One region of the Pseudarthrobacter sp. B907 genome, then DNA from elsewhere that is predicted to be linked to it. Evidence: riboswitches for the same ligand, from Rfam matches in the RefSeq annotation. Region 1 holds a riboswitch; the other holds the start of a gene.
The links. A riboswitch is a leader RNA that binds a small molecule or an ion and turns the genes downstream of it on or off. The one in region 1 is predicted to bind thiamine pyrophosphate.

Region 1 (7,386 bases):
GACCCGCTCCCGCAGGCGCTGATCCTGACCTCGATCGTGATCTCCTTCGCGGTCACGGCCTTTATGCTGGGCATCATCTACCGCACCTGGGTGCTGGCCCGGCAGGATGAAATCCAGGACGACGCCGAGGACCGCCGCGTGGCCGAGACCCCCAGCTTCGACGCCGAGGACGACGCCGTCATCCCGGCCGAGACCTCTGAGTTCCCGCTGGTGTCCGCCGCCGGAAGCGACGACGTCGTGCAGGCCGGCGCCCGCCGGATGCCGGCCGTGGACGCCGCGGCGGAGGAACAGCCCGGATCCCAAAACATCGGCGCCGGCCCGGACGGAGGGACCAAGTGAACATCGCCAGCTTCGCCCCCCTCGCCGTCGTCCTCCCCATCCTCGGGGCCGCCCTGACCTTCCTCCTCATCCGGCATTCCAGGGCGCAGCGGACCGTGAGCATTGCGCTGCTGTCCCTGACCCTGCTGCTGGAGTGCTGGCTGCTGGCCTCCGTCTGGGAAGGCGGCACGGCGGCGGTGAACATCGGCGGCTGGCTGCCGCCATGGGGCATCGTGATGGTGGTGGACCAGTTCTCCTCGCTCATGCTGGTGGTGTCCTCGGCCGTCAGCCTCGCCGTGCTGGTCTACGCCACCGGCCAGGGCATGGCCGACGGGGACAGCGACGCCCCCGTGTCGATCTTCCACCCCACCTACCTGATCCTCGTCGCGGGAGTGTCCAACGCCTTCCTCTCCGGCGATCTCTTCAATCTCTACGTCGGCTTCGAGATCCTGCTGACCGCCAGCTACGTGCTCATGACCCTCGGCGGGACGGGCCCCAGGATCCGCGCGGGCGTGACCTACGTGGTGGTCTCGGTGGTGTCCTCGGTGCTGTTCCTGATCGCGATCGCCATGATCTACGGCGCCACCGGGACGATCAACATGGCGGACCTCGCCATCAAGCTCGCCGACGTGGACCAGGGGACCCGAAACCTCCTGCACGTGCTGCTGCTCGTGGCATTCGGCATCAAGGCCGCCGTGTTCCCGCTGAGTTTCTGGCTCCCCGACTCGTATCCGACGGCGCCGGCCCCGGTCACCGCCGTGTTCGCCGGCCTGCTCACCAAGGTGGGTGTCTACGCGATAGTCCGCACCGAAACCCTGCTGTTCCCTGGAGACACCTTCAATACCCCGCTAATGGTCGCGGCGCTGCTGACCATGGTGGTGGGCATCCTGGGCGCCCTGGCGCAGAGCGACATTAAACGTCTGCTGTCCTTCACCCTGGTCAGCCACATCGGCTACATGGTGTTCGGCCTGGCCATGTCCTCGGTAGCGGGGCTCGCGGCCGCGGTGTTTTACGTGGCGCACCACATCACCATCCAGACCAGCCTGTTCCTCGTGACCGGCCTGATCGAGCGCCGCGCCGGGAGTTCCTCGGTGGACCGGATCGCCGGGCTGGCCAAGCTCTCGCCGCTGCTGGCCGTGCTGTTCTTCGTGCCGGCCATGAACCTGGCCGGCATCCCGCCGCTCTCCGGCTTCCTCGGCAAGCTGGGCCTGCTGCAGGCCGGTGTTGCCCTCGGGACCCCGCTGGCCTACGCCCTCGTGGCCGGCGGCGTGCTGACCAGCCTGCTGACCCTGCTGGCCGTCGCCCGGGTCTGGAACCGCGCGTTCTGGCGCAAACCCGAGGACGCCGAACACCCGGATCCCGTGCTGCTCGCAGCCCCCGGCGGCCAGCCGGCCGGGGACCGCGCCGGCCAGCAGAACGTGACCCTGCTGCCGCGCACCATGATGGGCTCCACGCTGGGGCTGGTGCTGCTGGGGGTGGCGCTGACGGTCTTCGCCGGGCCGCTGTTCCAAGTCGCCGGGCAATCGGCTTCCGAGATGCTAGACCGGTCCTCCTACATCCAGGCCGTGCTGGGGGACGAGGCCCAGGCCCCGGTGATCGCGCAGCAGCGGCAGGAGGGGGCAAAATGACGCGCAAGCGGATCTCGCTGCGCCAGGAGCTGCCGCTGCTGGTCTGGCTCGTCATCGTCTGGGGCGCCCTCTGGCAGGACTTCAGCGCCGGCAACCTGCTCTTCGGCGCCCTGATCGCCGTGGTGGTGGCACGGGTGTTCTACCTGCCGCCGGTGGAGCTGGGCGGCCGCTTCAACGTGCTGCGTGCCGTGCCGTTCGCGCTGGTGTTTCTGGCCAAGGTGGTGGCGGCCAGCTTCCAGGTACTGTTCCTGGCCGTGGTCCGGGGGCCGCGGGTCATCAGCGCCGTCGTCGCCGTCCCGCTCCGGAGCCATTCCGACCTGCTGGTGACGGCCACCGGGCATGTCATCTCGCTGATCCCGGGCTCGCTGGTGGTGGAGGTGGACCGCTCCACGTCCACGCTTTACATCCACGGCATCAACGTCCGGGACGCCGAGGATGCCGCCAAGCTCCGCAAGGAAGTCCGCGACACCGAGGCCGGGCTGATCCGGATCATGGGCACCAAGGCCGAACTCTCCGCCCTGAAACAGGAGGTGGGCGCATGATGCCCCTGGTCCTGGCCATTACCGCCGTCGTGCTGTCCCTCGCCGCCGGCGGGGCGATCATCCGCATCGCGCGCGGGCCCTCGCTGCTGGACCGGGTGCTGGCCGCCGACGTGCTGCTCGCCATTCTCGGGGCGGCGCTGTGCATCGACATGGCCGTGAACCGCCACCTGAACAACCTGATGCTGCTGGTGGCCATCTCCATCATCGGCTTTGTGGGCTCGGTGACGGTGGCCCGTTTTGTGGCAGACCGGAGGAAGCAGCCCAATGAATCCTGAGACGTTCCCCGCCGACGCCGTGATCGACGCCGTCTCGGCCGTGTTTATGGTGCTCGGGGCGGTAATGTCCCTCGGCGCCGCGATCGGCCTGCTGCGGTTCCCGGACCTGATGAGCCGGATGCACGCCGCGACCAAGCCGCAGGTGCTGGGACTGTTCCTGCTGCTCTGCGCCGTGGGGCTGCAGCTGCGGACCTGGTGGGTGTGGCCGGTGCTGGTGGTGGCATGGATCTTCCAGCTGTTGACCGTTCCGGTCTCCGCCCACATGGTGGGCCGGGCCGGCTACCGCACCAAACACCTGCACCCGGAGCTGCTCAGCGCGGACGAGCTGGAGGCCGTGGTGCAGCAGGCGGCCGGCAAGAGCGGGTTCACCGACGACGACGTCGAGTGACGCCGCCGCCGGGACCCGCCGCTCTGGACGAGGCGGTTTAGACCAAGCGGTTTAGACCAGATCCTGGGTCTTGGCGAAGCGGGTGATCGCGCGCTGCGTGCCGCGGTTGGCGAGGACCTGGATGATGGCGCTGACCGAGGCCGAAATCAGGGCAAAGGTCAGGGCCTGGCGCAGGGTGGTGGGAACGTCGTCGTCGTGGCCCTTGGGCGGCTTGTTGCCGGTGGTCTTTTCCCAGACGGTGTCAACCACCTTGGTGCCGACAAAACCGGCGACGAGGCTGATGCCGGTGCCAAGCAGTTTGATGAAGATGTTCATGCGGCGTACTCCTTGCGGGAGGGAACAGGGCTTCCCCTAGCCTAGCCTCCCCTGGCGCCCCGACGGCCGAGGAATTCGGTCAGGGCCTCGACCACCAGTTCGTGGTCGGCCTTCTGCGGCAGCCCCGAGACCGTGACCGTGCCCACCGCGCCGGTTCCGCGCAGGTAGACGGGGAACGAGCCGCCGTGGGCGGCAAACTCCAGCTGGTCGAACCAGGCGTTGTCCTCGATCCTGCGCCCGGCAGCCCGGGCCCGCAGTCCCACGAGGAGCGACGGGACTTCATACCGCGAGGCCGTGCGCTGCTTGGCCCTGATCCAGCGCTCGTTGTCCGGGGTGGCACCCTCGAGGGCCGCGTGGAAGAGCACCTGCTCACCCTTGGTGATGTCGATGGCGATGGGGTGGTTGCGCTGCCGGCCGAGCTCCACCAGCAGGAACCCGAGCTCCAGCGCGTCGTCCTTGCTGAAGGACTCGAACTGCAGTTCATCGATTTCCGTCAGGATCCGGCCGATGAGCGCGGCCAGGGATCCCGGCGGCTGCGGTTCCGCGGAGTCCGGGTCGTAGTCGGGGGAAGGCCCTGGTGCGTCGCTCATGGGATTCAGCTTCCGTTACGTTCTGCCGCGGCGCAACCCCAACGGGTGTAAACTGGCCCAGCCCACAAGGGCGATTTTAAATACGACAGGGGAGCGCCGCCGTCGGCAATCCGGAGCAGTCCGGGGATCCACAGGTGGGCGCTGAGAGTGCGGACAGCCGCAGACCCTCGAACCTGATCCGGTTAGTACCGGCGCAAGGGAGTCGAGTTCTCAGGGTGCCCGGCACCCGTGGCGGAAGCCGCGCGCAGCCGGAACACCCTCCCCTCCTGTACCTCAGGAGGACGATATGACTGATATTTCTGCAAAGCAGACACTGGCCACCGGCAAATACAGCTGGCGTGTGGTCGACATTGTGCTGGCCGCGTTGATTGCTGTTGCCGGCGGCGTGATTTTCTGGGCCTGGTCCCAGGGCGCCAACCTCGTAGCCGTGCCGCTGAACGCGGTCTACCCGCCACTGACCGGGCTCTACGCCGGCGGCTGGATGATCCCGGCGGTGCTGGGCATGCTGGTCATCCGCAAACCGGGAGCAGCGCTGTTCTGCGAAACCGTGGCCGCCACGGGTGAGCTGATCATGGGTTCCCAATACGGCGCCTCCGTGCTGTTCTCCGGCTTTGTGCAGGGCCTCGGCGCCGAGCTCGTCTTCGCCGCGTTCCTGTACAAGCGGTTCAACCTGCCGGTGTCCCTGCTGGCCGGAGCCGGCGCGGGCCTGTTCTGCGGCCTCAACGACTCCTTCCTGCCCTGGGGCTGGAACATCGCCTACGAGACCGGTGACAAGTTCGCCTACATCGTCTTCTGCGCCGTCTCCGGTGCCGTGATCGCCGGCGGACTGTCCTGGCTGGCCACCCGCGGGCTGGCCAAGACCGGGGTGCTCGCGTCGTTCGCGTCCCGCAAGGCGGCATCGGAACCCGTGTTCTCCTGATGCCCGCACACGCATGACTCCTGTCTACGACGTACGGCCCGCCGCGGTCACCGCCCGCGGCTGGGGCTGGCGGCACGCCGGGCGGACACGTCCGGCCGTCAGCGGACTGGACCTGGATATCCGCCCGGGCGAGCGTGTGCTGCTGCTGGGCCCTTCCGGTTCCGGCAAGTCCACGCTGCTGCACGCCCTGGCGGGGGTGCTGGGGGAGGGCGCCGGCCCGTCCGCAGCCGCTTCCGCAGCCGCTTCCGCCGACGCGGACGACGCCGACGAGACCGGCAGCCTGCTGATCGACGCTGTCCCGCCCCGGGCAGCACGTGGACGGGCCGGCCTGGTGCAGCAGGACCCGGAAACCCAGGTGGTGCTCTCGCGGGTCGGCGACGACGTCGCCTTCGGCGCCGAGAACCTCGCCGTCCCGCCGGCGGAGATCTGGCGGCGCGTGGCGGAAGCGCTCGACGACGTCGGGCTCGGCGGGCTGCCGCTGGAGCACCCGACGTCGGCGCTCTCCGGCGGCCAAAAACAGCGGCTGGCCCTCGCCGGGATCCTCGCGATGCGGCCCGGGCTGCTGCTGCTGGACGAACCCACCGCCAACCTCGACCCCGCCGGTGTCCTGGAGGTCCGCGACGCCGTGGGCCGCTGCGTGGACAAGACCGGGGCCACACTGGTGGTCGTGGAGCACCGCGTCGCCGTCTGGAAAGACCTCGTGGACCGGATCGTCGTGCTGCAGCCGGGGTCCGGCGCGGACTCCGCCGTGCTCTTGGACGGGCCGCCCGAGACGGTCCTGGAGCAGGCGCGGGACATGCTCATCGCCGCCGGCGTCTGGGTGCCGGGCCACGTCCCGGCTACGCGGGCGCGCAGCGGAGTGGCAGACGGGATCACCCGCGGTGGCGGCCCGGCGGGCTCAAATGCCGCCCAGCTGCTGCTCGCTGCCGAGGGGCTGGCCGTCTCCCGCGAACGGCCCCGCCGCACCGGCCTGCTGGGGGGATTCCGCACGGTCCCGCCCGCGCCGGTGCAGTCCGGGATCACGGCCCAGGTCCGGGCCGGGCAGGCGTTGACCATCACCGGCCCCAACGGCTGCGGCAAGTCGACGTTCGCCCTGACCCTGGCCGGCCTGCTGGAACCTGTTGCCGGGTGCGTCTCCGCCACCACCGAGTTGAGCGCCGGCGCAGGCATCGATCCGTACAAGTGGAAGGCCCAGCAGTTGATCGCCCGGATCGGCACGGTGTTCCAGGAACCCGAGCACCAGTTCGTCACCGGCCGGGTGCTGGATGAGCTGATGTTCGGCCCCCGCCACCTGGGCCGCGGCGAAGAGCGGGTGGACGAGCTGCTGGAGCGACTGCGGCTGCGCGACCTCGTGGACGCCAACCCCTACACGCTCTCCGGCGGCGAAAAGCGTCGGCTCTCGGTAGCCACCGTGCTCGCCGCCCACCCGCAGGTCCTGGTGCTGGACGAGCCCACCTTTGGCCAGGACGCCAACACGTGGGCGGAGCTGGCCTCCTTTCTCTCCGAGCTGCTCGACGCCGGCACCGCCGTGGTCTCGGTGACCCACGACGCCGAATTCAGCCAGGTCCTGGGCGGCGCCGAGCTCGCCCTCGGCGCCCCGCAGCCCGGGTTGTCCGGGCGGGCGCACCCGGGGGTGGCTGCACCGTGAGGGAGACCCTGACCCTGCGCGGCAACGATGCCCTGCTCACCCGCGCCAACCCGCTGGCCAAGTTCTCCGGCGTCCTGCTCACCACCGTGGCGCTTGCGCTGTCCATCGACTGGGTTTCCGCATCCGTGGCGCTCGCCGGCGAGCTCCTGCTGTTCCCGCTCGCCGGCCTGACCCTGGCCCTGCTCTGGCAGCGCGGCTGGCCGCTGATCCTCGCCGCGGCCGTTGGCGGCTGGAGCACCGCCATCCTGGCGGCGGACCACGGACGGACGCTGCTCGACGTCGGCGTCTGGTCCATCAGTGAGGGCTCGCTGCAGCTCGGGATCGGGTTCCTGCTGCGCGGCCTCGCGATCGCGCTTCCCGCGGTGCTGCTGATGAGCTGCACGGACCCGACGGATTTGGCCGACGCCCTGGCGCAGCAGGCCAGGCTGCCGCACAGGTTCGTGCTGGGCACCCTGGCCGCGATGCGGCTGGTGGGGCTGATGGCCGAGGAGTGGCAGACCATCGGCATGGCCCGGCGCGCCCGCGGGGTGGGCTCGCACGGAAACCCCGTGCAGCGGCTGAAAGCCATGCTGGGGCAGAGCTTTGGGCTGCTGGTCCAGGCGGTCCGCCGCGCCTCCCGGCTCGCGGTGACCATGGAAGCACGCGGTTTCGGCGGCGCGCAGCGGACCTGGGCGCGGCAGGCGACGTTCAGCCGGCTGGACGTGTGGGTGCTGCTCGGGGGCGTGCTGATCGCCGGCGCCGCCGTGGCCGCGGCGATCGGCGC
Region 2 (7,386 bases), on a different contig from region 1:
CTTCACCTGGACCGCCGCCGCTAGGGCGTGTCTCCCAATAGGGTGCTCCAGATGACGACGGCGTGCAGGGGGTCCCCCGGCACGCCGGCGGGGATGTCGAAGGAGAGCATGGTCGTTTCGGTGACCAGCATGTGACATTGGACGACTTTTGTAGTTCACATGGTCGACGTTTGTCGCGTAACTTCCGGACCGCAAGCGATGATCAGCTCATGCGGGTCCTTCTTACAGGAAGGGCCCGGATGCGTCGCGAAGCGCGGCAGAAAGCCGGAGGAGATCCCTTACGGGACCTCGCAGCAGCCCGCGACCCGCCGACACCGCCAGTAAGTGCACGAGGAAGAGACTTAAGCCCGAGCAATTTTCCCCGCCTCGCGCTGGAAACATACCCCTAGTCTTAATTCACCACCCCGCTGTTATCTCCGTCACATCCTCGACGGAGCCGCCTGGTCGGTGTCGCGGCGCCACGGTTACCGCCACACCGCCGGCCGTAAGAAGGAAAGAAGCTCATGTCTGAACGCACCATCTCGGAGACCAGGACCAGCGCCTCCGAACACAACCACGAACCACATCTCGCCCGTGCCCTGGGGAACCGCCATATCCAGTTGCTCGCCATCGGCGGCGCAATCGGCACCGGCCTGTTCATGGGGTCGGGTAAAACTATCTCCCTCGCCGGACCGTCCGTGATTTTCGTCTACATGATCATTGGTTCCATGTTGTTCTTCGTCATGCGGGCCATGGGCGAGATCCTGCTTTCGAACCTGAACTACAAGTCATTCAGCGACTTTGCCGGCGACCTTCTCGGTCCGTGGGCAAGCTTTTTCACCGGCTGGTCCTACTGGTTCTTCTGGGTGGTCACCGGAGTGGCCGACATCGTGGCTATTGCCGGTTACGTCGACAAGCTCGCGCCTGGCACCCCGCTCTGGATCCCGGCCCTGATCACACCCCTGGTCCTGATCCTGCTGAACGTGCCCGGCGTAAAAGCGTTTGGTGAAACGGAATTCTGGTTCGCCATCATCAAGGTGGTCGCGATCATCGCGTTGATAGCGACGGGCGTTGTCATGATCGCCACGCATTTCACGTCGCCCAGCGGCGCTGTGGCGAACCTGGCCAACATGTGGAACGACGGCGGGATGTTCCCGCACGGCGCATTCGGCTTTATCCTCGGCTTCCAGATCGCCATTTTCGCCTTCGCGGGCATCGAACTTGTGGGCACCGCGGCCGCGGAAACCAAGAGCCCGGAAAAGAACCTCCCGCGGGCCATCAACTCCATCCCCATCCGGGTATTGCTGTTCTATGTGGGCGCCCTCGTGGTCATCATGGCCGTCAACCCCTGGCGCAGCATCGATCCGGCCAGCAGCCCGTTCATCGGCATGTTTACCTTGGCCGGGCTGGGCATCGCCGCGGTGGTGGTCAACCTTGTGGTCCTGACCTCCGCGGCCTCCAGCGCCAACTCCGGGATCTACTCCACCTCCCGCATGGTCTACGGCCTCGCCCAGGACGGCAACGCGCCGAAGGTATTCGGGAAGCTGAGCGTCCGCAAGGTCCCGCAGAACGCCCTGCTGTTCTCCTGCATCTTCCTGCTGGCCGGATTGGTCCTGCTCTATGCCGGCGATTCCGTTATTGGCGCCTTTACGATCGTCACGTCCGTGGCCTCCGTCCTGACGATGTTCGTTTGGTCCATGATCCTCGTCAGCTACATCGTGTTCCGCCGGCGCCGCCCGGCCCTGCACGCCGCCTCAACGTTCAAGATGCCCGGCTCCGCCTTCATGCCCTATGTGGTGCTGACATTCTTCGGCTTCATGCTCGTGGCACTGGCCCAGGCAGATGACACCAGGATGGCTCTCGTGGTGGCACCTGCTTGGTTTCTTCTGCTCGGCGCAGCCTGGTACCTCAACCGCAAGGCGCCGCTACAGCAAGCCCGGATCGAGGAATGGAAAGCTTTGTCCATCTCCGAATAGGCGAACGTTGCCCGCTGGCCGGGTAAGTTCATCAACAAACTCGACGCATCCTCCGTCGGGCCACGACGGAAGCTCCCACACAGAGACCTCGACAACTTCGGCAGAGCCAATAGTGCCCGTCAGCCTGCGCCGCGCCGCCGCCAGCCGGCGGATCGCATGCGGGGCACCGTCGTTACCGGTCCAAGGGATTTTCCACCTCCGGCGAAGCTTCTGTAGGATCGATCACATCCACACGGGTGCCCTTGCAGGGGCTGAGATCGGGCTGATGCAGTCTGCGACCGTTGAACCTGTCCGGGTCATGCCGGCGAAGGAAGTAGGAAACCACCGATGAGCTCCATGAATTCGCATTCCCTCGCGTACGCCCGCGACCCGGAACACGGCATTAGCGTCCCTGTCACGGCGATCGCCTTGGAGGACTCCCCGAACGGGGTGAAGAATCCACCGTTCACGGTGTACCGCACCGCCGGTCCGGGCAGTGACCCGGTGGTCGGGCTGGAGCCTTTCCGGTCTGCATGGATAGAAGCCCGGGGCGATACCGAGCCCTACGGCGGCCGGGAACGGAACCTGCTCGACGACGGGAAGTCCGCAGTGCGCCGGGGTGCCGCTTCTGCTGAATGGAAGGGTGCGCAGCCGGTGCCCCGCCGCGCCCTCGAGGGTAAGACCGTCACCCAGATGCACTACGCCCGCCAGGGCGTGATCACCCCCGAGATGCGGTTCGTCGCCGTGCGGGAAAACTGTGACGTCGAGCTGGTCCGCGCCGAGGTCGCTGCCGGGCGGGCCATCCTCCCCAACAACATCAACCACCCCGAATCTGAGCCGATGATCATCGGCAAGGCCTTCCTGGTGAAGATCAACGCCAACATCGGCAACTCGGCCGTGACCAGCTCCATTGCCGAGGAAGTGGACAAACTGCAGTGGGCGGCCCAGTGGGGAGCCGACACGGTGATGGACCTCTCCACCGGGGATGACATCCACACCACCCGCGAATGGATCATCCGCAACTCACCCGTACCGATCGGCACCGTGCCGATCTATCAGGCGCTGGAGAAAGTCAATGGTGAGGCCAATGACCTGACCTGGGAGATCTACCGGGACACCGTGATCGAGCAGTGCGAGCAGGGCGTCGACTACATGACCGTCCACGCCGGGGTGCTGCTGCGCTACGTGCCGCTGACCGCCAACCGGGTTACCGGGATCGTTTCCCGCGGAGGGTCGATCATGGCCGGCTGGTGCCTGGCCCACCACCAGGAGAACTTCCTTTACACGCACTTCGATGAACTCTGCGAGATCTTCGCCAAGTACGACGTCGCGTTCTCCCTCGGTGACGGCCTGCGGCCAGGCGCGACGGCCGATGCCAACGACGCCGCCCAGTTCGCCGAACTTGACACCCTCGCCGAACTTACCAAGCGTGCTTGGAAGTACGACGTGCAAGTCATGGTCGAAGGCCCCGGGCACATCCCCTTCCACCTCGTCCGCGAAAACGTCGAACGCCAGCAGGAACTCTGCGACGGCGCCCCCTTCTACACTCTGGGGCCGCTGGTGACCGACATCGCACCGGGCTATGACCACATCACCTCTGCCATCGGCGCCACCGAGATCGCCCGCTACGGCACCGCTATGCTCTGCTACGTCACGCCCAAGGAACACCTCGGGCTGCCGAACAAGGACGACGTCAAGACCGGAGTCATCACCTACAAGATCGCCGCCCACGCAGCCGACCTCGCCAAAGGCCACCCCGGCGCCCACGAACGCGACGACGCCCTGTCCAAGGCACGCTTCGAGTTCCGCTGGAGGGACCAGTTCGCCCTCTCCCTGGACCCGGAAACAGCCGAATCCTTCCACGACGAGACCCTGCCCGCCGAACCGGCCAAGACCGCGCACTTCTGCTCCATGTGCGGACCCAAGTTCTGCTCCATGCGGCTCTCCCAGGACATCCGCGACCAGTTCGGAGGCATGTCCGAACAGGAAGCGATCGCCGGAATGAACACCAAGTCCGCCGAATTCCGTGAATCCGGTGGGAAGGTCTACCTCCCCGAACCCGTCCGCCTCAACCCCTAGAAACCCCCGGGCCTGCAGTCACCGCAGCAGGCCCGGGCACCACCCCCGCCCCTAACACAGCCTGGCTGAGGGCTCAACAGTGGCAAGGCGCAGCAGAGCCGTGGGGGAACATGCCCACCAGGCGACCTCACAATGGCCGCACAGGATCGATTGTCTCCACCGTGCTGCGGTCACGAGAAGACGGCGCGGGCAAACGTCGTGCCCAGGGCCGCACGGCCGCCGAGCCGGTAGCCCCGTCCCCCAGCTCGAGTCGAACCTGTCATTGCCGTTGGCGTCCTGAAGCCGCTGATGCTGCCAAAATGTCAATCCAAACGCACTCCGGTGCACCGGCTCACCGCGCCGGATGTACCGCATCCAATCAAGGTCCGACACTGACAAGCAACGGACGCGCGCGAGTGCACGACTGCCCCGAGAGAAGCAACATGAAGCCAGCCCGCCACGACGCGATTGACATCCCGGACGTCACCTCGCATCTCGCTGGCTCCTCAGCCTCCCCCGGACCATTCCCGCCGGAACCGTTCAGCGGGCCAGGCCACCGGCAGGTGAACGCCCGTGTGCTCCGGGACCGCGAACTCACCCGGGTTCGCCCCCTCTCCGCCCTGGCCCTGCCCTCGAGGATCACCAATGCCCTCCTGCGGAGCGGCATCAATTCCGTTGGACAGCTGATCAGCCGGTCAAGGGAAGACCTCATAACCGAAATCACCGGCCTCGGCGAAAAATCGTTAAAGATCATCGAAACCGCCCTCGCCCTGGAAAACCTCGCGCTCGCCCCACCGGAGACCCTGCCCTCCGCGTTCACCCGCGCATCAACCAGCCGAGCCCTGAGCAGCGCCAAGAACCACCGCCATATCAAGAACCACAACACTTGGGTTACCTCCACTGACGCCAGTCCCGGCCCGTAACGAACCCAACCCTGTCCTCCGTAGAGTGAGCACGCGACACCAACAGCCGCATCGGACCCGGCGCCCCAGCGACCACATCTCACTGGCGGATAATCCGAGGGACGGCTCAGGATCCGGCAGTTTCCCGGGCGACGGGTTCGTCCGCCAGAAAGGCCAGGCCGGGGCAGGCAGAAGCCCGTTGCCGGCCGAGTAGCCGGCCGCCCCGTGTCCGGAAATTCCCATGGCGGCTCCGCCCGAGACATACAGCCCAATGATGGGGTCCCCGGATTCCTGAAGGACACATGCGTCCCCGTTTACCCGCAGCTCACCTTGGATGCGGAAGAGGGCAGTGCGAACGGCGATGGCTCCCACCCTGCCGGCCAACAGCGCTCCCCAGAACGTGCGTCCACGGACATCCTTGGCCTCGCCGTTGGCATAGCGGCGTGTTTCGGTCAGTGTGCCCTCAAGGCCCGCGGGGTCGATACCGGTGGCGGCGGCCAGCTCTGCCACGCTGTCAGCCCAACGAACCCCGCCGGAAGCCTCCGTGTCGCGGAAACCCTGAACGCTCATTCCGGCCCGTATTTCAATACGCCAGCCCAAACGGCTCGGGGCCGAGATCTGCTTCCTGCGGGTCGACCACGCGGAATCCGTTCGCTTTGAACGTCTCGTAATCGAAGTTTTCGCACTCGATATAACCGATCTTGTGGTACTCGTGGAATCCTTCCCAACTCTCGTAGCCGTCACCAAGCGTATGTTCAAGAAACGCGTCCGCCATCGCGCTGGCCAGCCGCGGCGCCGTGAAAAACGCTCCTATGGCGAGCACGTTGGCGTTGTTCGCGGTTGCGGCTCGAAGTGCAGTGGGCACGCTCTCGCACACGGCCGCGTGTACATGGGGGCACTTGCTCGCCGCGATGTGAATACCCATGCCCGAGCCGCAAAAGATAACGCCCTTTTCGAACTCCCGTTCCGAGATCCGGGAGCCAACCAGGAAGCCGACCCGATGATACATGGGCAGGTCATCGTCTGTTGGAGTCAGATCGGTGACCGTCCAGCCACGCTCCTCGAGGTGGCGCTTCACCCCTTCTTTGAGTCGGAAGCCAGCGAAATCAGCCCCGACGACTACGTGCTTTTCGCCCGTGGTTTTCATGTCAATGCTCCTAGGAATCGTGAACGGTTGAAAGGCGGAACTTCGGCGTGAGAGTGTGCCTCGTGTTCGGAAGGAAGTGGTAGGAGCGCGAGCCCACCCTGCATCCCATCGAACCCGTTTGATACTCCGCAGCCCGGGCCGAGCCCAGCAAACGTTTGCCCCCGGGCTTTGCGCGACTTCAGCGCTACCCCTTCGATATCCGCGTTTCTTAGGTGGAAGCCGTCCATGGGGACTACTGCTGCGTAACGAACTGACACTTCAGAAGGATCTCGTTCGTCCTCGAAGCCCAGATCGTTTCTGTGCGTACGCACCTGTGCACGCCCAACGGGGAGAACTGCCTCAGCCGCGCGGAAGAGCGTTGCCGTCGGAATCTAGGTAGTCGCGCCAGGACCGCTTCGGCGTCCAGCCGAGCATGCGCTGGGCCTTCGCGCTGGAAATTCCTGAGGAGTCCGCGCGCGCGGTGGGGCGGAGCTCGATCTTGTCGCCGTAGTAGGTTTGCACGATCTCACCGAAGTCTCGTCCACCAACGTTGTCCGGCGATGCGATGTAGAACACCTCATGTCCGGGCAGCTCAGACTCCGTTGCCAGCACAATTGAGTCCGCAAGGTCATAGGCGTCAATGTAGCTCCAAAGGTTCGGGCTGAGGACCGAGGCGTCGCGAATCTGTGGGCCGAGGTTCTGCTCATAGTTTCCCTCGTACTGGACCCAGCTTGGCCGCAGCGAGATGCAGCGGATGTCGGATCGCCGGATTGCCGCGTCCATCAGCTGCTCGCCGAAGTGCTTTGAAAGTGCGTACGGATCCTGTGGGTGGATTGGGTGTGCCTCGTCTACGGGAGCGTACTCCGGTAGGAAGTCGCGCTCCGGGAAGAAGAAGCCGGGGACGGTCTCGCTCGAGATATTGACAAAACGCTTCACGTCGAATCTGACGGCTGCCTCGATAACGTTGAAAGTTGCCATCATGTTCGTCTGGAACACAACTTGAGCTGGGTTTCCGGTGGGCTCGGGAATCGCGGCAGCGTGCACAACCGCGTCTGCGCCACGTACAACGGCGTATGCTTCTCCGGCGTCTGTGAGGTCTGCCTTCTGGTAGCTGGCGGTTCCGTTAGCACGACGTTCAAACCCCGGAAGGGTCAGGTCCACTGCGAGCACATCGTGGCCTGCATCCAGTAGAGCCCGGGTCGCTGGGCGACCGACTTTACCGTGGGCTCCAGTAATTACGACCCTCATGATTACTCCTTTTGTTGTTCGCCCCCAACGAGGCGCCGGTTTCGCGTACTAGTTACGTCGTCTTCGCCATGTTTTTAGTCCAGCGGCTCGGAAAATGATGAAGCCGCTGAATGCTAGC

Region 2: another riboswitch for thiamine pyrophosphate. It lies ahead of thiC (phosphomethylpyrimidine synthase ThiC); the one in region 1 lies ahead of ABLI39_RS13620 (ECF transporter S component).

The regions. Positions count from the first base shown of each region.
Region 1 is NZ_JBEEQE010000016.1:35,958-43,343, forward strand. It holds gene ABLI39_RS13585 (Na(+)/H(+) antiporter subunit C) at 1-339, shown strand, start outside; gene ABLI39_RS13590 (Na+/H+ antiporter subunit D) at 336-1,946, shown strand; gene ABLI39_RS13595 (Na+/H+ antiporter subunit E) at 1,943-2,488, shown strand; gene ABLI39_RS13600 (MrpF/PhaF family protein) at 2,485-2,763, shown strand; gene mnhG (monovalent cation/H(+) antiporter subunit G) at 2,753-3,151, shown strand; gene ABLI39_RS13610 (DUF4235 domain-containing protein) at 3,203-3,466, opposite strand; gene ABLI39_RS13615 (heme-degrading domain-containing protein) at 3,508-4,056, opposite strand; TPP riboswitch at 4,134-4,274, shown strand; gene ABLI39_RS13620 (ECF transporter S component) at 4,343-4,975, shown strand; gene ABLI39_RS13625 (ABC transporter ATP-binding protein) at 4,989-6,623, shown strand; gene ABLI39_RS13630 (energy-coupling factor transporter transmembrane component T family protein) at 6,620-7,386, shown strand, end outside.
Region 2 is NZ_JBEEQE010000002.1:161,275-168,660, forward strand. It holds gene ABLI39_RS02310 (amino acid permease) at 504-1,955, shown strand; TPP riboswitch at 2,178-2,285, shown strand; gene thiC (phosphomethylpyrimidine synthase ThiC) at 2,283-4,013, shown strand; gene ABLI39_RS02320 (DNA-directed RNA polymerase subunit alpha C-terminal domain-containing protein) at 4,436-4,915, shown strand; gene ABLI39_RS02325 (RpiB/LacA/LacB family sugar-phosphate isomerase) at 5,478-6,041, opposite strand; gene ABLI39_RS02330 (NAD-dependent epimerase/dehydratase family protein) at 6,381-7,268, opposite strand.